3 regions of the Streptomyces sp. NPDC034099 genome follow, and region 1 is predicted to be linked to each of the others. Evidence: riboswitches for the same ligand, from Rfam matches in the RefSeq annotation. Region 1 holds a riboswitch; each other region holds the start of a gene.
The links. A riboswitch is a leader RNA that binds a small molecule or an ion and turns the genes downstream of it on or off. The one in region 1 is predicted to bind cobalamin.
Positions count from the first base shown of each region.

Region 1 (6,579 bases):
ACTTCGGCGGCTCCTCCGACGAGATCCCCGGCATCGGCGAGATCGGCTACATCGGTCTCACCGCCTTCGTGCTGAACGTCCTGGTCACCGTGGTCCTGACCTTCGTCCTGAGGGCGGTCAAGGCGCCCGACGGCGTCGACGAGACCAAGCCGAGCGACTACACGGCGGACGCCGGCGACCCCGGCCTCCAGGTGGAACTGCCGCCGGCCACGGCGGGCAGCTCGCACTAGCGGCAGACTTCAGCGGGCCGTCGGAGAAATCCGGCGGCCCGTTGTCGTACCCGTCGGGCACACTCGGCGTCATGGACTTCGTGATCCGACGGGCGACGGCCGAGGAGTACGACACCCTCGGCGAAATCACCGCGCAGGCCTACCTGCGCGACGGCCTCCTCGACTTCGGGGAGAGCGACTCCTACCTGGACGAGCTGCGCGACGTGGCCAAGCGGGCGGCGGCCGCCGAGGTGCTGGTCGCCGCGGCGGAGGGGCGGGTGCTCGGCGGCGTCACCTTCGTGCCGTCCGGCGGCCCCATGGCGGACATCGCGCGTCCCGGCGAGGCCGAGATACGCATGCTCGCCGTCGCCCGCGAGGCACGCGGCCGCGGGGCCGGCGAGGCCCTCGTGCGGGCCTGCGTCGACCGCGCCCGGTCCGTGGCGGGCTGCACGGGTGTCGTGCTGTCGACCCAGCGCGCCATGCACACCGCCCACCGCCTCTACGAACGGCTGGGCTTCGTCCGCACCCCCGCCCGCGACTGGAACCCCTTGCCGGAGCTGGACGGCATCATGCTGCTCACCTACGAACTGACGCTCTGACGCTCTGACGCTCTGACGCTCTGACGCCGACCCTAGACGCCCCCTGACACTCCATCCGGACACAACATCTGGGGGTACTGGCGGAGCCCGGCACAAGATGTATGCTCGTGCTCGCTGTCGCCGCAGGGGAATCCGGTGCGAATCCGGAACTGTCCCGCAACGGTGTACTTGCGTGCATCCGTACGTCTTCGCACGTGCGCGCACGCCTGTCCAGTCCGAGGACCTGCCGACAGTGCGCCCGGCCGTCCCGGTCCGGGTGCCATGACGTCCGGGCCTCGTGGAGTGGGCCGGTGGACGCGACGCCGTGCGCGCTCGTGAGCCCCCCTGCCCTCCGCCAGGCCCCGTGCCGAGCGAGGGAGTGCTCCACGTGACCATCGCGCCAGCCGATCCGGCTTCAGCGAACCCGGTGACGGCGACCGGGGAACCCGACGGACCCGGTGCCGCCCTGCTGCGGACCCTGACCGGGCTGACCGCCGACCTCCCCGGAGCCGACCCCGGCCGGGTGGCCGCCGCCGCGCTGCGGGGCCGGTCCGCCCATGCCGACGAGGCCGAGCTGCGCGAGCTGGCCACGGAGGCGGCCGCCGGTCTGATCTCCGAGGACCCGGTCTACTCCCGGCTGGCCGCCCGGCTGCTGACCATCGGCATCCGCGCCGAGGCCGCCTCCCAGGGCGTCGTCACCTTCACCGACTCGGTCGCCACCGGCCACCGCGAGGGCCTGATCGCCGACCGCACCGCCGCGTTCGTCCGGCTGCACGCGGCCCGCCTCGACGCGCTGGTCGATCCGGACGCCGACGACCGCTTCGGCTACTTCGGGCTGCGCACCCTGTACAGCCGCTACCTGCTCCGCCACCCGATCACCCGCAAGGCCGTCGAGACGCCCCAGCACTTCCTGCTGCGGGTCGCCTCCGGACTCGCCGAGGACGACACCACGCGGGCCGTGGACGAGGTCGCTGCCCTGTACGGCCTGATGAGCCGCCTGGACTACCTGCCCTCCTCCCCCACCCTCTTCAACTCCGGCACCCGGCACGCCCAGATGTCGTCCTGCTACCTCCTGGACTCCCCCAGGGACGAGCTGGACTCCCTCTACGACCGCCTCCACCAGGTCGCCCGCCTCTCCAAGCACGCCGGGGGCATCGGCATCGCCTACTCCCGCGTCCGCGCCCGGGGTTCGCTGATCCGCGGCACCAACGGGCACTCCAACGGCATCGTCCCGTTCCTGAAGACGCTGGACGCCTCGGTCGCCGCCGTGAACCAGGGCGGCCGCCGCAAGGGTGCCGCGGCGGTCTACCTGGAGACCTGGCACGCGGACGTCGAGGAGTTCCTGGAGCTGCGGGACAACACCGGCGAGGACGCCCGCCGCACGCACAACCTGAACCTCGCGCACTGGGTGCCGGACGAGTTCATGCGCCGGGTGGCCGCCGACGGGACCTGGTCGCTGTTCTCCCCCGCCGACGTGCCGGAGCTGACCGACCTGTGGGGGGAGGAGTTCGACGCGGCCTACCGCAGGGCGGAGCAGGCGGGGCTCGCCCGCAAGTCGCTGCCCGCGCGTGAGCTGTACGGCCGCATGATGCGCACCCTCGCGCAGACCGGCAACGGCTGGATGACCTTCAAAGACACCGCCAACCGCACCGCGAACCAGACCGCGACTCCCGGCCACGTCGTCCACTCCTCCAACCTGTGCACGGAGATCCTGGAGGTCACCGACGACGGGGAGACGGCGGTCTGCAACCTGGGCTCGGTCAACCTCGGCGCGTTCGCCGACCCCGCGAGCGGCGAGATGGACTGGGAGCGCCTCGACGCCACCGTCCGCACCGCCGTCACCTTCCTGGACCGGGTCGTCGACATCAACTTCTACCCGACCGAGCAGGCGGCCCGCTCCAACGCCCGCTGGCGCCCGGTCGGTCTCGGCGCGATGGGCCTCCAGGACGTCTTCTTCCAGCTCCGCCTGCCCTTCGACTCCCCCGAGGCGAAGGCCCTGTCCACCCGCATCGCCGAGCGGATCATGCTCGCCGCGTACGAGGCCTCCGCCGACCTCGCCGAGCGGAGCGGCCCCGCCCCGGCCTGGGAGAAGACCCGTACGGCCCAGGGGGTGCTGCACCCGGACCACTACGACGTGGCGCCCGCCTGGCCGGAGCGCTGGGCCGCGCTGCGGGAGCGCATGGCGACCACCGGTCTGCGCAACTCCCTGCTCCTGGCCATCGCGCCGACCGCGACCATCGCCTCCATCGCCGGTGTCTACGAGTGCATCGAGCCGCAGGTGTCCAACCTCTTCAAGCGCGAGACGCTGTCCGGTGAGTTCCTCCAGGTCAACTCCTACCTGGTGGACGACCTCAAGCGGCTCGGCGTGTGGGACGCCCGCACCCGTGAGGCGCTGCGCGAGGCGAACGGGTCGGTGCAGGGCTTCTCCTGGGTCCCCGAGGACGTGCGCGCGCTGTACCGCACCGCCTGGGAGATCCCGCAACGCGCCCTGATCGACATGGCCGCCGCCCGTACCCCGTACCTCGACCAGGCCCAGTCGCTGAACCTGTTCCTGGAGACGCCGACCATCGGGAAGCTCTCCTCGATGTACGCCTACGCCTGGAGGCAGGGCCTGAAGACCACGTACTACCTGCGCTCGCGCCCGGCGACCCGGATCGCCCGCGCCGCGGCCCGAGCCGCCGCCGTCCCCGTGCAGGCGGCCCCGGACCCCGAAGCGGTCGCCTGCTCCCTGGAGAACCCCGAGTCCTGCGAGGCATGCCAGTAATGAACGAGAACACCAAGAACCTGCTCGACCCGGGCTTCGAGCTGACCCTGCGCCCCATGCGGTACCCGGACTTCTACGAGCGCTACCGGGACGCCATCAAGAACACCTGGCACGTCGAGGAGGTCGACCTCCACTCGGACGTGGCCGACCTCGCGAAGCTCAGCCCCATGGAGCAGCACCTGATCGGCCGGCTGGTGGCCTTCTTCGCCACCGGTGACTCGATCGTCGCGAACAACCTGGTGCTGACCCTCTACAAGCACATCAACTCCCCCGAGGCGCGGCTGTACCTGTCCCGCCAGCTCTTCGAGGAGGCCGTCCACGTCCAGTTCTACCTGACGCTCCTCGACACCTATCTGCCCGACCCGGAGGACCGCGCCGCCGCCTTCGCGGCCGTGGAGAACATCCCGTCCATCCGGGAGAAGGCCGAGTTCTGCTTCCGGTGGATGGACTCGGTCGAGTCGATCGACCGCCTGGAGACCAAGGCCGACCGCCGCCGTTTCCTGCTCAACCTGATCTGCTTCGCGGCGTGCATCGAGGGCCTGTTCTTCTACGGCGCCTTCGCCTACGTCTACTGGTTCCGCAGCCGGGGCCTGCTGCACGGCCTCGCCACCGGCACCAACTGGGTGTTCCGGGACGAGACGATGCACATGTCCTTCGCGTTCGACGTCGTCGACACCGTGCGCAAGGAGGAGCCGGAGCTGTTCGACGACGAGCTCCGGCAGCAGGTCACCGACATGCTGCGGGAGGCCGTCGAGGCCGAGCTGCAGTTCGCGCGCGACCTGTGCGGTGACGGCCTCCCGGGCATGAACACCGACTCGATGCGGCAGTACCTGGAGTGCGTGGCCGACCAGCGCCTGACGCGCCTCGGCTTCGCCCCGGTGTACGGCTCCGAGAACCCCTTCTCCTTCATGGAGCTGCAGGGTGTTCAGGAGTTGACCAACTTCTTCGAGCGGCGTCCCTCGGCGTACCAGGTGGCGGTGGAGGGCACCGTCGACCTGTCCGAGGACTTCTGAGTCGTCCGAGGCGTCTGCCGAGTCTCCTCTTCCCGGGCCCGGCCCTCCTGGGCCTCCCTGATCTGGCGGTCGATGCGCCGGTCGCGCACGATGCCGATCACCGAGGGGAGGATCATGAGGACGAGGAGTCCGAAGGTCGCGAGCATTCCGACGAGGCCTTCTATCTGGTTTCCGGTCATGACACCACTGTCGCGCCGGAGACTCCTTACCGTCAGTGGCAGGACTGCCGTAAGGCCTCGATTTCCTGCCACTGACGAGGCACACTGGCGGCATGTTGCGGAACGTGGCCGCCGTCCTGCTGGACGGTGCGCATCCCTTCGAACTCGGCGTGATCTGCGAGGTCTTCGGCATCGACCGGAGCGACGAGGGTCTGCCGGGGTACGACTTCGCGGTGGTCTCGGCGGAGGGCCCCACGCTGGGCACCCACGTCGGCGGGCTGACCGTCTCGACGCCGTTCGGTCTGGAGCGGCTGGAGGAGGCCGACCTGATCGCGGTGCCTGCGGGCAGCGACTTCGTCCGCCGGGAGTATCCGCCCGAACTGCTGGACGCCCTGCGCAGGGCGACGGACCGGGGCACACGCGTACTGAGCGTGTGCTCCGGCGTCTTCGTCCTGGGCGCCGCCGGCCTGCTGGACGGGCGGCGGTGCGCGGTGCACTGGCACCACGCGGCCGAGCTGTCCCGGCAGTACCCGCGGGCCGAGGTCGCGCCGGACGTGCTCTACGTCGACGAGGACCCGGTGATCACCTCCGCCGGGACCGCCGCCGGCATCGACGCCTGCCTGCACATCGTGCGCAAGGAGCAGGGGCCGGAGGTCGCCAACCGGATCGCCCGGCGCATGGTGGTGCCGCCGCACCGGGACGGCGGGCAGGCGCAGTACATCGAACGGCCGCTGCCCCGCTCCTCCTGCGACACCGTCGGCGAGGTGCTGGCCTGGATGGAACAGCACCTCGACGAGGAGGTCACCGTCGAGCAGCTGGCGGCCCGGGCGCACATGTCCCCGCGCACCTTCGCCCGCCGCTTCCAGCAGGAGACGGGGACGACCCCCTACCGCTGGATCCTGCGCCAGCGCGTGCTGCTGGCGCAGCGTCTCCTCGAGGCGACGGACGAGACGATGGACACGATCGCCTGGCGCGCCGGTTTCGGCACGGCGGCGGCCCTGAGGCACCAGTTCACCAGGGCCCTGGGCACCACCCCGCACGCCTACCGGCGCACGTTCCGGGGCCCGGAGGCCGCCGCCTGATCCGTCCCGGACGGGTCACCGGGCCACGGGCCTGACCAGCAGGTCGTGCGGGCGCAGCGTGATGCCGACCCGGACCGCGTCGTTGGAGCCCGCCACCTGTTCGAAGCGGTACTTGGTGGCGAGCGCGGCCGTGATCAGCGTGAGCTGCGCCATCGAGAAGTGGTCACTGGGGCACTTCCGCTTGCCCGCACTGAACGGCTTCATGGCGTATTTCGGCACATTCTTCGCGCGTTCCGGGAGCCACCGGTCGGGGTCGAACTCCAGGTTGTCCTCGTACGACTTCGGATCGCGTTGGATTGCGTACGGACTGTAGATGATGTCCGCACCGGCCGGAATGCGATAGCCACCGAGTTCGCTCTCGGCCACCGCGCGCCGCGTCAATACCCATACGGCGGGGCGCAAACGCATGGCCTCCACGATGACATTGCCGGTGTGCGTGAGACTGCGGACGTCCTCGAATGCCACGGGCCGCCCGCCGGTGACCGCTTCGACTTCGTCGCGTATGCGGTCGGCATGTTCCGGATGGTCGGCAAGTGCCTGGAGCAACCACATGATCGTGGACGCGATGGTTTCACTGCCGGGAGTGAGTATCGCGACCACCTGGTCGTGGATCTCCTGTTCCCCGATCGGGTCGCCATTGTCGTCCTTCGCCTCCAGCAATGCCGTGAGCAAATCGTCCGGCTTTTGACCGGATGCGCGGCGCTCGGCGATGATCTCGTCGACCAGGAGGTGCAGATCGGCCAACGCGGAGTTGAATTGACGGTTGGCCGGAAGC
Region 1 is NZ_JBVISR010000001.1:203,131-209,709, forward strand. Features, by position in the region: gene mctP (monocarboxylate uptake permease MctP) at 1-230, shown strand, start outside; gene ACZ56V_RS00925 (GNAT family N-acetyltransferase) at 302-808, shown strand; cobalamin riboswitch at 910-1,053, shown strand; gene ACZ56V_RS00930 (ribonucleoside-diphosphate reductase subunit alpha) at 1,176-3,551, shown strand; gene ACZ56V_RS00935 (ribonucleotide-diphosphate reductase subunit beta) at 3,551-4,564, shown strand; gene ACZ56V_RS00940 (hypothetical protein) at 4,477-4,743, opposite strand; gene ACZ56V_RS00945 (GlxA family transcriptional regulator) at 4,836-5,804, shown strand; gene ACZ56V_RS00950 (bifunctional albaflavenone monooxygenase/terpene synthase) at 5,820-6,579, opposite strand, start outside.

Region 2 (6,579 bases), on a different contig from region 1:
GTCGTGTCCGGGGCGACCGCGCCCGAGATCGAAGGGGTACGGGTGGTCCGGCGGGCGGCCCTGGCGGCCACGGCCGTCGACGTGCTGGAGGCGGACGGCTTCCTGCTGGGCACCCCGGCCAACCTGGGCTACATGTCGGGTGCGCTCAAGCACTTCTTCGACCAGGTCTACTACCCCTGCCTGGACGAGACGCGGGGCCGCCCCTTCGGCTACTACGTGCACGGGGGCAGCGACACCACGGGCGCGGTGCGCGGCATCGAGTCGGTCACGACCGGCCTCGGCTGGCAGCGCGCGGCGCCCGCGGTGAACGTGGCCGGTGAGCCCGGCAGGGCCGACCTGGAGGCCTGCTGGGAGCTGGGGGCCGCGCTCGCCGCCGGTCTGATGGACGACTGAGCCGGCCGGCCGAGCGCGTTCCTGGTGACCGCCCGCACGGGCTCCTAGCGCGGCAGTGTGCCCAGGAAGCGCACGTGCGGGCGGCCTGCCGGACCGGCGCGGGTGATCTCGGCGTCGACCCCGTAGACCTTCGCGACCAGGTCCGTCGTCAGGACCTCCGTCGGTTCGCCGCAGGCCACGACCCGTCCCTCCGAGAGGACGACGAGGTGGTCGCAGTACATCGCGGCGAGGTTGAGGTCGTGCAGCGCGACCACGCTGGTGACCGGCAGGGCGGAGACGAGGGCCAGCACGTCCAGCTGGTGCTGGATGTCGAGGTGGTTGGTCGGTTCGTCGAGCAGGAGTTCACGCGGCTCCTGGGCGAGGGCGCGGGCGATCTGGACGCGCTGGCGTTCGCCGCCGGAGAGGGTGTGCCAGAGGCGGTCGGCCTGACCCGTCAGTCCGGTGCGGTCCAGGGCGTCGGCGACCGCCTCCTCGTCGGCCGCCGACGCCGGTGACCAGGCGCGGCGGTGCGGGATGCGGCCGAGCCGGACGGCGTCCCGGACCGTCAGTTCCACCTGCGTGTCCGTCTGCTGCTCCACCACGGCCACGCGCCGGGCCACGTCCCGGCGGCCCACCCGGCCCAGGGGGCGTCCGTCGAGGCTGACGCGGCCCGAGGTCGGGGCGAGTACGCCGGCCAGCAGCCGCAACAGGGTGGACTTGCCTGAGCCGTTGGGGCCGAGCAGGCCCGTCATGGCGCCGTCGCGGGGGCTCAGGTCGACGCCGTCCAGGATCAGCCGGCCACCGGTGGTGCGGGAGACCCGCTCGGCGTTCAGGGTCACCGTGTCCTCCGGGTGCGGTACAGCACGAGCACGAAGGCCGGTACGCCGATCAGCGAGGTCACCACTCCCACCGGGACCTCCTGGGGTTCGAGGACGGTACGGGCCAGGGTGTCGACCCACACCAGGAACACGGCACCGGCGAGAACGCAGACCGGCAGCAGCCGGGCGTGTCCGGGACCGGTGAGCGCCCGTACCGCGTGCGGCAGGACCAGCCCGACGAAGCCGATCGCGCCGGCCGAGGCGACCAGGGCGGCGGTGAGCAGGGCGGTGGCGCACAGCAGCACCAGCCGGGTGCGGGCCACGTGGACGCCGAGCGCGGCCGCCGCGTCCTGGCCGAAGGCGAAGGCGTCCAGCGTCCTGGCGTGGCCGAGGCAGACGGCCAGGACCAGCAGCAGGACGGCCGTGCCGGTCCACACGTCGCTCCAGCCCGCGCCGCCGAGCGAGCCGAGCAGCCAGAACAGCACGCCGCGGGTGGTCTCGGCGTCGGCGGCGGTCATGACGACGAAGGAAGTGAGCGCCGAGAACAGCTGCATCGCCGCCACGCCCGCGAGCACCACCCGGTCCGTGGTGCCGCCGAGACTGTGGCTGAGCAGCATCACCAGCGCGAAGGAGCAGACCGCGCCGATGAACGCCCCGCCGGGGACGGACAGCGCGCCGCCGCCCACTCCGAGCACGACGACCAGGACGGCGCCGGTCGAGGCGCCGGAGGAGACGCCCAGGACGAAGGGGTCGGCGAGCGGGTTGCGCAGCAGGGACTGGAGCACGGCCCCGCACACGGCGAGTCCCGCTCCGCACACCGCGGCCAGGAGGGTGCGGGGCAGCCGCAGGTCCCAGACGATGCCGGCGCGGATCGGGGACACGGCCCCGGCGTCGGTGCCGGCGCCGAGGCGGGCGGCGATCACGGACCACACGTCGGCGACACCGATGTCCGCCGGTCCGATGGTGACGGCGACGGCCACGGAGACGCACAGGGCGACGGTCCCGGCCACCGCCCACACGAGGGTGCTGCGCGGCGCGCGTATGCCGGGGACGGGAGCCGTCCGGCTCGCGGACGTCACTTGGCGAGCCCGAACCCGCGCAGGGCCGCCGCCACCTGTTCCACGCCCTCGACGGTACGGATGGTGGGGTTCATGGCCTGCCCGCTGAGCAGCACGTAGCGCTTCTCGCGGACGGCGGTCATGTTCCTGGTCACGGGGTTGGACTCCAGGAACTCGATCTTCTTCGCGGCCGTCTCCGCCGTCTGCGACTTGCGGGTGAGGTCGCCGAGGACCAGGACGTCGGGGTCCCGGTCGGCGACGGTCTCCCAGCCGGCCTGCGGCCACTCCTCGTGGGTGTCGTCCATGGCGTTGTCGGCGCCGACCGCGCGGGTGATGACTCCGGGCGCGCCGCAGCAGCCCGCCAGGTAGGGGGAGGTGGAGTTGGCGAACCAGTACATGAGGGTGACGCCGGAGGCGTCGATGCCGGAGGTCGCCCTGTCGACCCTGGACTCGAGTTCGGCGACGAGTTTCTCGCCGCGCTGCTCGACGTCGAAGATGCGGGCCAGGTCGCGGACTTCGCCGTAGACGGTGTCCATGGTGAGGGGCTCGTTCCGGACGCCGTCGCCGTCGCCGCTGTTGTCCTTGCCGGCGCAGTCGGACGGCGACAGGTAGGCGGGCACGCCGAGTTCCGTGAACCGTTCGCGGGTGGCCACACCGCCGGTGCCGAGGGTGGAGGCGAAGGAGGCGGCGACGAAGTCGGGTTCGGCGTCCAGGACCGTTTCGAAGGACGGCATGTCGTCGGCGAGCCGGGGGACGCCGGCGTTCGCCTTCTCCAGTCCCTTCATGACCGGGTCGGTCCAGGTGGCGGTGCCCGCCAGGCGGTCGGCGAGGCCGAGTGAGAGCAGGATCTCGGTGGTGCCCTGGTTGAGGGAGACGGCCCGGCGCGGCGGCGCGTCGACCCGGACGTCGTGCCCGCAGTCACGGACGGTGCGTGGGTAACCGGCCGCGTCGGCCCGGGCGGCCGGGTCGTCGGTGCCCGCGCCGGACCCGCAGCCGGAGGCCAGCACGGCGCCGGACAGGAGCAGGGCGGGACCGCGCAGGGCACGGCGGGAAAGAAGGAGTCGTCGTCGGGGGCCGACGGGGCGTGCTGCGGGCAAGGAAGGATCCTCTGGCGTCGAGGGCTCATGCGCGAAGCCCGTCCGTACGATGCGGCCCGCGCCGCACGCGGCACGGGTGCCAGCAGGTCTTCGGACTCGGGATCGACCGGACGGGACGCCTTCCCGGACGGCGTACGCCGCCCAGTGGCCCGTGTCCCGCCCGTCACCCTCACCGCTGCGCGTCAGTTCCGGATTCGCACCGGATTCCCTGACCCACCAGGTGGGTTCGACTGGCTTGCGCAAGCTACCACAGGGTCATCGCCCCGCCGGGGGACGGGCCACTGCCTCACCCGCTCCCCCGGGCCACCACGCCCGTCCGCGCGTCAGCTCTTCGGTATGAGGACGGTGTCGACGTCGATGATGTAGCCGTCGGCGTTGGCGCATGCGTGCGTCAAGGAGTGAGAACCGGTCAGAACGGCGTCGCGGCCCGCAGGATGAGGAACATCGTGACGGCGGCGTTCGCGGACGACATCGCCGAGACGGCGGTCCCGGCGGCCGCCGCCCACGCCGCCAGGCCGACCGACGTGAACACCGGGGGCCAGGTGCGGACGGCGGGAGCGGGCCCCAGCAGGGCCGCCACCCGGCGGGGCACCGGGCCGGGCGCCGCGAGGCCGGCGAGGGTGGCGACGGGGGTGCCGCGGGAGACGAGGGCCGCCTTGCCGATCGCGGTCGCCACCGCGCGGCGGTCACCGACCGCCCGTGCGGCCGCCTCGTCCGCCCACCGCTCCGCCGTGTAGGCCACGGCCGTCCGCAGGGGGCGCAGGAACGGGTTGGCCAGCGCGGCGAGCCGGACTGTGAGCAGGAAGCGGTGGTGCCGGGCGGCGAGGTGGGCACGCTCATGGGCGAACAGGGCGCGCCGCTCGCCCGGTTCGAGGCAGTCGAGCAGGGCCGTACTCACCACCACCCGGTCCCGGCGTCCCCCCGGCAGCGCGTACGCGTAGGGCACGTCGTCCGGCAGTACGGCCACCCCGGTGCCCGGCAGCCCGGCCAGTGCGCGGTGGGCGCGGCGGCGCACCCGGCCGTGCCGCCACAGGGCCCGCGCCGAGGCCGCGACCACCGCGCAGAGCGCGGGAATGGCCGCCTTGCCGACGATCTCGTCGTAGGGCACCGCCGCCCGTACCTCGGGGTCGGACCAGCCGTCGGGGAGCGGGTTGCCGGGCAGCTGGGCGGTGCCGACCACCATCACCAGGGCCAGGCACACGGTGCTGCACAGGGCCATCACGGCGGCGACGGCGGTGAGCAGCCTGGTCGCGGTCCGCGGGTGCAGGTGCTGCTCGGCGAGCCTGGCGATCGGCCACGCCGTCAGCGGCAGGACCAGGGGCAGGAAGACGAAGACCCCCATGCGGTGTCAGCCGTCCTCCGCGGCGCGCGCGTGCCCGAGCAGTTCGCGCAGCAGTCGCTCGTCGTCGGGGTCGAGGCCGGTGACGAAGCTGGCCAGTACCGCTTCCCGGTCGCTCTCGGCGTCCAGCACCTTGCGCATCTTCCGCGCGGCCAGGCCCGCCTGGTCCGAGGCGGGCGTCCAGGCGAAGGACCGGCCCGCGCGCTCGCGGCTGACGGCGCCCTTCTCGAGCAGCCGGGTCAGGATCGTGATCACCGTGGTGTAGGCGAGGTCGCCGCCGAGCCGTTCCTGCACCCAGCCGGCCGTCGCGGGCCCGTCCGCCTCGCGCAGCGCGGACAGCACCAGCGCTTCCAGCTCACCCTGGCCCCGCCGCCGCGGACGCCGGTCATCCGTCACCGCCCGCCTCCTTCCGCCGCCGATCGTCTTCCGGAGCGACATCGTATAGAAGGCTTACTTCTACAGTGTTGTAGATTGTCGGCAGGCACAATGAACACGGAACGCGGAACGCAGCGAACACGACGAAGGAGAACGCAGTGGGAGTTTCCCTGGCCAAGGGCGGCAACGTCTCGCTCAGCAAGGAGGCGCCCGGCCTGACCGCCGTGCTGGTCGGTCTGGGCTGGGACGTGCGCACCACGACCGGCACCGACTACGACCTCGACGCCTCCGCGCTGCTCCTCGACGCGTCGGGCAAGGTGCTCTCGGACGGGCACTTCGTCTTCTACAACAACCTCACCAGCCCGGACGGCTCGGTCGAGCACACCGGTGACAACCTCACCGGCGAGGGCGAGGGCGACGACGAGGCGGTCAAGGTGAACCTCGCCTCGGTCCCGGCCGAGGTGGACCGGATCGTCTTCCCGGTGTCCATCCACGACGCGGAGAACCGCGGCCAGAGCTTCGGCCAGGTCCGCAACGCCTTCATCCGGGTCGTCAACCAGGCGAACAACCAGGAACTCGCCCGCTACGACCTGTCCGAGGACGCCTCGACCGAGACCGCGATGGTCTTCGGCGAGCTGTACCGGCACGGCGCCGAGTGGAAGTTCCGGGCGGTCGGACAGGGCTACGCCTCGGGCCTCGCGGGCATCGCCGCGGACTTCGGCGTCAACGTCTGATCGGACACCCCGGCCGACGGCACGACCGGCCTCCCCGCCGGGCGCGGTGCGCCCGGCGGGGAGGGGTGGGGGGTGGGAGTGGCACGGGTCAGCCGAAGTCGACGTCGCTGCACAGGAAGTACGTCTGGTCCATGTGCGAGGCCTGCCAGATCGTGTAGACGACGTGGCGGCCGCTCAGCCCCGAGGTACTCACCGGGATCTCGTAGTTCTGGCTAGGCCCATAGCTGCCCGTGCGCGCGACCTGCTGGAGGTCTCCCCAGGTCAGGGCCTGCGTGGCGGGGTCGAAGCCCTGCTTGGTGACATAGACCAGGAAGTAGTCGGCGCCGTGGCTGGCCTGGTCGTGGAGCTTGACGGTGAAGTCGTCGGCGACGTCCGTGGTCTGCCACGGGCCCACGGCGTCGAGGGAGTTGTAGCGTCCACCCTCGGTGCGGCCGCCGCTGCAGAGCTGGCCGTCGGGGACGACCGCCTCGAAGTCGCCGGCCGAGCCGTTGCGGTACAGGCCGTTCCAGTTCCACATGGCGTTGGGGTTGTCCTGCCACGCCTGCCAGCACATGGGGTCCTCGTCGGCCATGGCCGGGTTCTGGAAGTCGTCGCCCCAGCGTTCCCAGCAGCCGTAGTTGCGGGAGGCGGGGTCGACGACCGAGCCGTGGGCGACGGCGGTGCCGCTCCAGGGGATCAGGGTGAGCAGGACCGCGGTCAGGGTGCTGAGGGCGAGGGTCGCGGCCCGCCGGGTGCCTCTGATCGGTGTCGCTGTGTTGTGATCATGACAAGTCATGACGTCCTTCT
Region 2 is NZ_JBVISR010000008.1:298,081-304,659, forward strand. Features, by position in the region: gene ACZ56V_RS24010 (flavodoxin family protein) at 1-393, shown strand, start outside; gene ACZ56V_RS24015 (ABC transporter ATP-binding protein) at 438-1,211, opposite strand; gene ACZ56V_RS24020 (FecCD family ABC transporter permease) at 1,208-2,233, opposite strand; gene ACZ56V_RS24025 (ABC transporter substrate-binding protein) at 2,266-3,345, opposite strand; cobalamin riboswitch at 3,410-3,595, opposite strand; gene ACZ56V_RS24030 (M56 family metallopeptidase) at 3,755-4,687, opposite strand; gene ACZ56V_RS24035 (BlaI/MecI/CopY family transcriptional regulator) at 4,694-5,122, opposite strand; gene ACZ56V_RS24040 (TerD family protein) at 5,218-5,793, shown strand; gene ACZ56V_RS24045 (lytic polysaccharide monooxygenase auxiliary activity family 9 protein) at 5,882-6,568, opposite strand.
Region 2: linked by a shared signal. The riboswitch ahead of ACZ56V_RS24025 (ABC transporter substrate-binding protein) and the one ahead of ACZ56V_RS00930 (ribonucleoside-diphosphate reductase subunit alpha) in region 1 are both predicted to bind cobalamin.

Region 3 (6,579 bases), on a different contig from region 1:
GCGCTCCTGGAGGCCCTCGCCGAGGAGGCGTCCGAGGTGCTGCGGGCCGCGATGGCCGAGGCGGCCGGGCCGGACGAACCGGCCGACCGGGCGCTCGCGCACTTCATGCTGCTGATGTGGCCGGTGGGCGACCGCTACCGGATGCTGCTGGCGCTGGCCCGGCACGATCTGGGCGTGGAGCGCGTGGCCGAGATCCTGGCCCCGGCCCGCGCCGAGGTCACCGCCATCCTGGAGCGCGGCCGGCGGGACGGGGTCTTCCCCGCCCACCTGCCCCCCGCCGTGCTGAGCGCGGGGCTCGAAGCGATGGTCGTGGCGCTCCTCGAACAGGTCAACACCGGTGCCCTGGAGGACGACGGCACCCGGGCCGCCACCGCCATTCTCATCGCCGCCGGGGTGCCGGAGCGGTCCGCGCGGAGCGTGGTCGAGAGCGCGGGTCCCGCGGCGCTCGCGAAATCCGTCCCGGCCGAGTAGGCCACCCCTCCCGTTCAGCAGGCGCCCCCCCGGTTGGTGGGCGCCTTATTTGCACGCACGTGTGCAACAAACTACGCTTCTCTTGTCTGCTCATCTATGGGCAATTAACTTGCCGTCGCTTGTCTCCGGGAGCCCTCCATGCCCCTACTGGCCACCACCCCCGTCGAGAAGATGCCCGGGCCCTACGCCCGGCGCTGGTGGGCTCTCCTGGTGCTCTGCCTGAGCCTGCTGATCGTCGTCATGGCCAACACGTCCCTGATCGTGGCCGCCCCGGACATGACGGCCGACCTGGGCCTGAGCAGCAGCGACCTGCAGTGGGTCATCGACGGCTACACCGTCCCGTACGCCGCGCTGATGCTGGTGCTCGGCGCGATCGGCGACAAGTACAGCCGTCGCGGCGCCCTGGTCACCGGTCTGGTGATCTTCGCGGGCGGTTCGGTGATGGGCAGCCTGGTCCACGAGACGGGGCTGGTCATCGCGGCCCGGGCGGTCATGGGCGTCGGCGCCGCCGTCGTCATGCCGGCCACGCTCTCCCTGCTGGTCGCGGTCTTCCCGAAGGGGGAGCGGGCCCGCGCCATCACGGCCTGGACCGCCACCTCCGGGCTCGCCATCGCGGTCGGGCCGCTGGTCGCCGGGTGGCTCCTGGAGGACCACGCCTGGGGCTCGACCTTCCTGGTCAACGTCCCCGTCGCGGTCCTCGCCGTGGTCGGCGCGCTGGTCCTGGTACCGCCGTCCAGGGCGGCCGGCATGGGCCGCGTCGACTACGTCGGCGGGCTGCTCTCCATCGTCTCCGTCGGCAGCCTGGTCTACGCGACCATCGAGGGCCCGCACTTCGGCTGGGGCGCGGGACCGGTCGCCGCGGCCGTCGTCGCCGGGGCCGGCCTGATCGCCTTCGTGGCCTGGGAGCTGCGCCACCCGCACCCCATGCTGGACGTGCGCAGGTTCCTGCTGCGGCCGTTCAGCGGCTCGATGCTGGCGGTGCTGTTCTTCTTCTTCGGCACCTACGGCGCCATCTACTACGCCACGCAGTTCCTGCAGTTCGTGCTCGGCTACGGCGCGCTGGAGACCGGCGTGCGGCTGCTGCCGCTGGCCGGTGCCGTGTTCGTCGGCGCGGCGGTGACCGGGCGGCTCACCCCGAAGCTGGGCGTGAAGGCGATGGTCGGCTCCGGCATGGCGATCGGCACCGTCGGCGTGTTCCTGCTGGTCCTGATCGACCAGGGCTCCACCTACGCCGACTTCCTCGCTCCCATGCTGCTGCTCGGCCTCGCCATCGGCCTCAGCGTGTCCCCGGCCACCGACACCATCATGGGCTCCTTCCCGGAGAGCGAACTGGGCGTCGGCGGCGGCGCCAACGACACCGCGCTGGAACTCGGCGGCTCCCTCGGCATAGCCGTCCTGGGCTCCCTGCTCGGCACCGCCTACCGGGACGAACTGGCCGGCCTGGTGGGCGACCGGCTCCCGGCCGCCGCGCTGGACACCGCCCAGGACTCGGTGGGCGGCGGACTGGCCGTCGCCGAGCGCCTCGCCACCAACCCGTCCGCCGGACCCGAGCAGGCGCAGGCCCTCGCCGACGCCGTGAACAAGGCCTTCGCCCACGGCGTCTCGACGACCAGCCTCGTCGGCGGCATCATCATGGCGGCCGGCACCCTGATCGTCCTCGCCGTCCTGCCCGGCCGCCGCGCCCGGCAGACGGCCGAGAACACCGGGGAGAGCGCGGCGCAGGACCGGGACACCGAACTGAGCCGCTCCCAGGGCTGAGCCGTTCCCGGTGCTGAGCCGTTCCAGGGCTGAACGCCCGCCCACGCCCCGTCAGCCGGCCAGTGCCGCCAGCTCCTCCGCCGTACGCGGGCCGGTGGCGGAGTCGGGCAACAGCCCCCGCGCCCGCAGGAGTCCGGCCGCCGCGACGCCCCACGGGAGCCGCAGCCCGGCCTGCCGCAGCAGGTCGGTGCGGGCCAGCGTCGGGGCGGTCGGGCCGGTGCGCACACCGTCCGGGGTGAGCAGGGCGGCGTCGTCGGACCAGCGCAGGGCGAGGTCGACGTCGTGGGTGGCCATCACCACGGTGGTGCCGCCCGCGCGCAGCCCGTCCAGGGTGGCGAGCAGCCGCTCCTGCCCGTCCGGGTCGAGACCCGCCGTCGGCTCGTCGAGGATCAGCACCCGGGGCCGCATCGCGACCGCCCCGGCGATCGCGGTGCGTTTGCGCTGCCCGTACGACAGCAGATGCGTGGGCCGGTCGGCCAGCGCCGCGATGTCCAGCGCGGCGAGCGCCTCCCCGACCCGGGACCTGACCTCCGCGTCGGGCAGCCCCAGATTCAGCGGCCCGAAGGACACGTCCTGGCCGACCGAGGCCGCGAAGAGCTGGTCGTCCGGGTCCTGCACCACCAACTGCACCGTGGTCCGCAGCCGGGTCAGCCCCTTGCGGTCGTAGGACACCGGCTCCCCGCCGAGCGTCAACGACCCCGTGCGCGGCCGCAGTCCACCGCTGAGCAGCCGCATCAGCGTCGTCTTGCCACTGCCGTTGCGGCCGAGCAGCGCCAGCGCCCGCCCCTCGGGCACCGCGAAGTCCAGGTCCGTCAGCACGTCCGGGCCCTCCTCGTACCCGAACGACGCGCCCCGCAGGGCGACCAGGGCCGGTTCCGGTGACTGCGCCGGTCCGTTCACGACAGGGGTCCTTCCAGTACGAGGGTGAGGCCGGCCAGCGTCGCCAGCAGCGCGACGCTCGCCGCCGTGAACGGCACCGAGACGCGGGCCTCGGGCACCAGCACGCGCAGGGTGCCGTCGTAACCGCGCCCGGCGAGCCCCGACTGGAGCCGCGCCGCCCGGTCGAAGGCCCGTACGAACGCGGTGGCGCCCAGCCCGCCGAGCGAACGCCAGGCCGCCGCCCGGGTGGTGTGGCCGAGCCGCGCGGCCTGCGCTTCCCGGATGCGGCGCACGGAGTCCAGCAGCAGGAAACTCATCCGGTACGTCACCAGCGCCACGTCCACGACCGGCGCGGGCACCCCGGCCCGCACCAGGCGCGGCAACAGGTCGGACATCGGCGTGGTGAACGCGAACAGCAACACCCCCAGCGAGGCCGCCGAGGTGCGCAGCAGCAGCCCACCGGCGCGCGCCGCACCGCCGTCGGCCGCCGACAGGAACCCGTCCGGGCCGCCGACCTGCACGAGCAGCGGCAGCGCCCCCGTCACGCAGAAGCCCAGCGGCACCCGGTACGCCCGCCACAGCCGGCGCCCGGGCACGCCCGCCGGGCCGAGCAGCACCGTGAGCGCCGCCACCAGCACCAGCGCCGCACCCGGCCAGGGCGGCAGCGAGATCGCGAGCACGGTCAGGCCGAGACCGAGCACCGCCTTGTCCACGGGATGGCGGCGCCGCCAGCGACTGGCGTGCGCCGCCGCGTCGATCGGCAGCACTCAGTCCCCTTCGGGGGTGTCTCGCGACACCGCCGTGGCCCCGGAAGCCGCCAACGCCCGCTCCTCGCCCTGCCGCCGGCCCCGGCGCAGCCCGAAGTAGTACGCCAGCACGCCCGCGCCGAGCGCGGCCTGCAGGGCGAACAGCGCCGACTCGATCTCCCCGGAGGGCGGTTCGTACAGCGGGGAGAACCACGGCTCATAGTCCGGTTCGATCTCGGTGATCGCCGTCTCCGCCTCCGCGTCGGCCCCGGCGAACGGCTCCTTCTTGTGGTCGCCGAGCCCCAGCACCAGCGGCAGCACCGCCAGCGCGGCCACGGCGAGCAGCAGCAGGGTGTTGATCTTCGCGTTGCGGCTCATCGGGCGACCGCCTCCTGCTTCCGCTCCCCGGACCGGGTCAGCAGCACGCCCAGCCGGGTCAGTTCGCCCTTGCTGGACTGCACGAGGAGCCGCATCACGATCACCGTGAGCAGGCCCTCGCTCACCGCGAGCGGGATCTGCGTCACGGCGAAGATGGACCCGAACTTGCCGAGCGCGCCCAGGAATCCGCTGCTCGGGTCGGGAAAGGCCAGCGCCAGCTGCACGCTGGTGACGCAGTACGTGGACAGGTCGGCGACGAACGCGCCGAAGAACACGGTGACCATCAGCGGCACGTCGAAGCGGCGCAGCAGCCGGTAGACGCCGTACCCGGCCCAGGGGCCGACGATCGCCATCGAGAAGACGTTGGCGCCGAGCGTGGTCAGCCCGCCGTGGGCGAGCAGCAGCGCCTGGAAGAGCAGGGTGATGGTGCCCAGCACCGCCATGATCGGCGGCCGGAACAGGATCGCGCCCAGGCCGGTGCCGGTCGGGTGCGAGCAGCTCCCGGTGACGGACGGCAGTTTCAGGGCCGACAGGACGAACGTGAAGGCTCCGGAGGCGCCGAGGAGCAGCGTGCTCTCCGGGTGCTCCCTGACCTCACGGGTGAGTGACCGGACTCCGTGGACGACGAACGGCGCGGACGCGACACCCCAGGCGATCGCGTGCGCCGGTGGCAGAAAGCCCTCGGCTATGTGCATGGCTCAGCAGACCCTCTCCAGCACCTCGTGGATGGACGACGCGCCTTGGCCGGTCTCCTGGCTTACGGGTACCACCGCCCGTGCTCCGCCTTCCCGGATCGCAAGCGATCCAGTGGCTGCCCGTGAGGGCCGGAGCCGGACTTCCCGATTCACAGTGGCGAGGGCCGCACCGGCATCACACCGGATTTCCCGTTCACCAAGGCGTGGCGACAGTAGTGCTCCCCCGGGGGCGGGCACAAGCGGGCCTCGGGCCCGGCGGGCGCCCCGCCGGGCCGCCGGACAGGCCTCAGGGCTGCGCAAACGCCCGGCGCCGCCGGTCCGTCAGCTGCCGCCGCTCGTCCTCGTCCATCGTGGCGAAGATCTCCGCGCGCCTGTGGTGCAGGGCACGCAGCTCCTCCTCGCCGAGCGACTCGGCCCAGCGGCGCCGCGCGTCGCCCAGACGGGCCACCTCTTCCGGCGTCAGGGGACGTTCCACGGCCGTCATCTCCTCGATCACCTCCAGATAGGCCTCGGCCGAGCCGGCCACCGCGGTGTCCAGCGCGCCCAGCACACCGAGCAGCCGGATCCGCAGCTCCGCAGTCTGCCGCAGCCGTTCCTCGACGACGTCGAGCTGCCGCCGGATCAGCTCCGCCGGGTCGTGGTCCGGCTCGGCGTCCAGCACCGCGCGGATCTCGGCCAGCGGGAGCCCGAAGCTGCGCAGCGCGAGCACGCGGTGCAGGCGCCGGACGTCGTCGGCGTCGTAGCAGCGGTGGCCGCCCTCGCTGCGGGCGGACGGGGTGAGCAGGCCGAGCCGGTCGTAGTAGCGCAGGGCGCGGATGCTCAGCCCGGTCTCCCGCGCGAGTTCGCCGATGCGCCGGGTGCCGTCGGTCGCGTGTGTCATGGGGCTCCTCCACGAGTGTGCGACCGAGGCTAGAAGGTGACGCCGCGGCAGCTTCAAGCCCTCGGCCGGGCCGCGCCGCCGTCAGCGGGACCGGCCGCCCCGTTCGGTCCGTCGGACCACCATGTCCCGCATGCGGGTGGTCAGCGCGGTGGCGGCGGCGGTGAGGAAGACGAAGCTGTACGTGATCTGCAGGATGGTCACCACCCGCGCGGCCTGGCCCCGCGGGGTGATGTCCCCGTACCCGACCGTGGCGAGCGTCACCACGGTGAAGTACAGCGCGTCGATCCGGGTGTGCAGTCCGCTGAACTCGCCCGGCGCCTTGGCCAGGGTGTAGTACGCGGCCGAGAAGACGTGCACGGACAGGACGATGAGCAGCGAGATGACCACCCCGGGCCTGCTGTCCGGACGGTCGAGGAGGACGTGCCGGATCTGCCGCAGCAGCAGCACGGCCACGACGGTCAGCAGCAGGGCGAACAGCACCCAGCTCAGCACCGGCCGCTGCGGCCCCAGGTGGTCGAGGGGGAGCAGGAAGTACGCCCCGACCACGGCGGCCGCGATCCCGACCCGTACGAGCCAGGGCCGGAGCGCGTCCCAGCCGGTACGGGTGCGGGGGTGCGGGGGCGCGGTCCGGCGGTCCTTCACCGTGCCGCCCCCGTCGTCGGCGCCCCGCCCGACGCCCGGCCCGCCTCCGGCTCCGTCCGCCGCACCAGCTGGGCGACGACGAACGCGACGACCGACGCCATGACGATCAGCGGCGTCCGGTCGTGGGCGT
Region 3 is NZ_JBVISR010000007.1:408,327-414,905, reverse strand. Features, by position in the region: gene ACZ56V_RS22500 (TetR/AcrR family transcriptional regulator) at 1-471, shown strand, start outside; gene ACZ56V_RS22495 (MFS transporter) at 610-2,229, shown strand; gene ACZ56V_RS22490 (ATP-binding cassette domain-containing protein) at 2,281-3,129, opposite strand; gene cbiQ (cobalt ECF transporter T component CbiQ) at 3,126-3,875, opposite strand; gene ACZ56V_RS22480 (energy-coupling factor ABC transporter substrate-binding protein) at 3,876-4,232, opposite strand; gene ACZ56V_RS22475 (energy-coupling factor ABC transporter permease) at 4,229-4,927, opposite strand; cobalamin riboswitch at 4,958-5,143, opposite strand; gene ACZ56V_RS22470 (MerR family transcriptional regulator) at 5,214-5,807, opposite strand; gene ACZ56V_RS22465 (potassium channel family protein) at 5,889-6,449, opposite strand; gene ACZ56V_RS22460 (chloride channel protein) at 6,446-6,579, opposite strand, start outside.
Region 3: linked by a shared signal. The riboswitch ahead of ACZ56V_RS22475 (energy-coupling factor ABC transporter permease) and the one ahead of ACZ56V_RS00930 (ribonucleoside-diphosphate reductase subunit alpha) in region 1 are both predicted to bind cobalamin.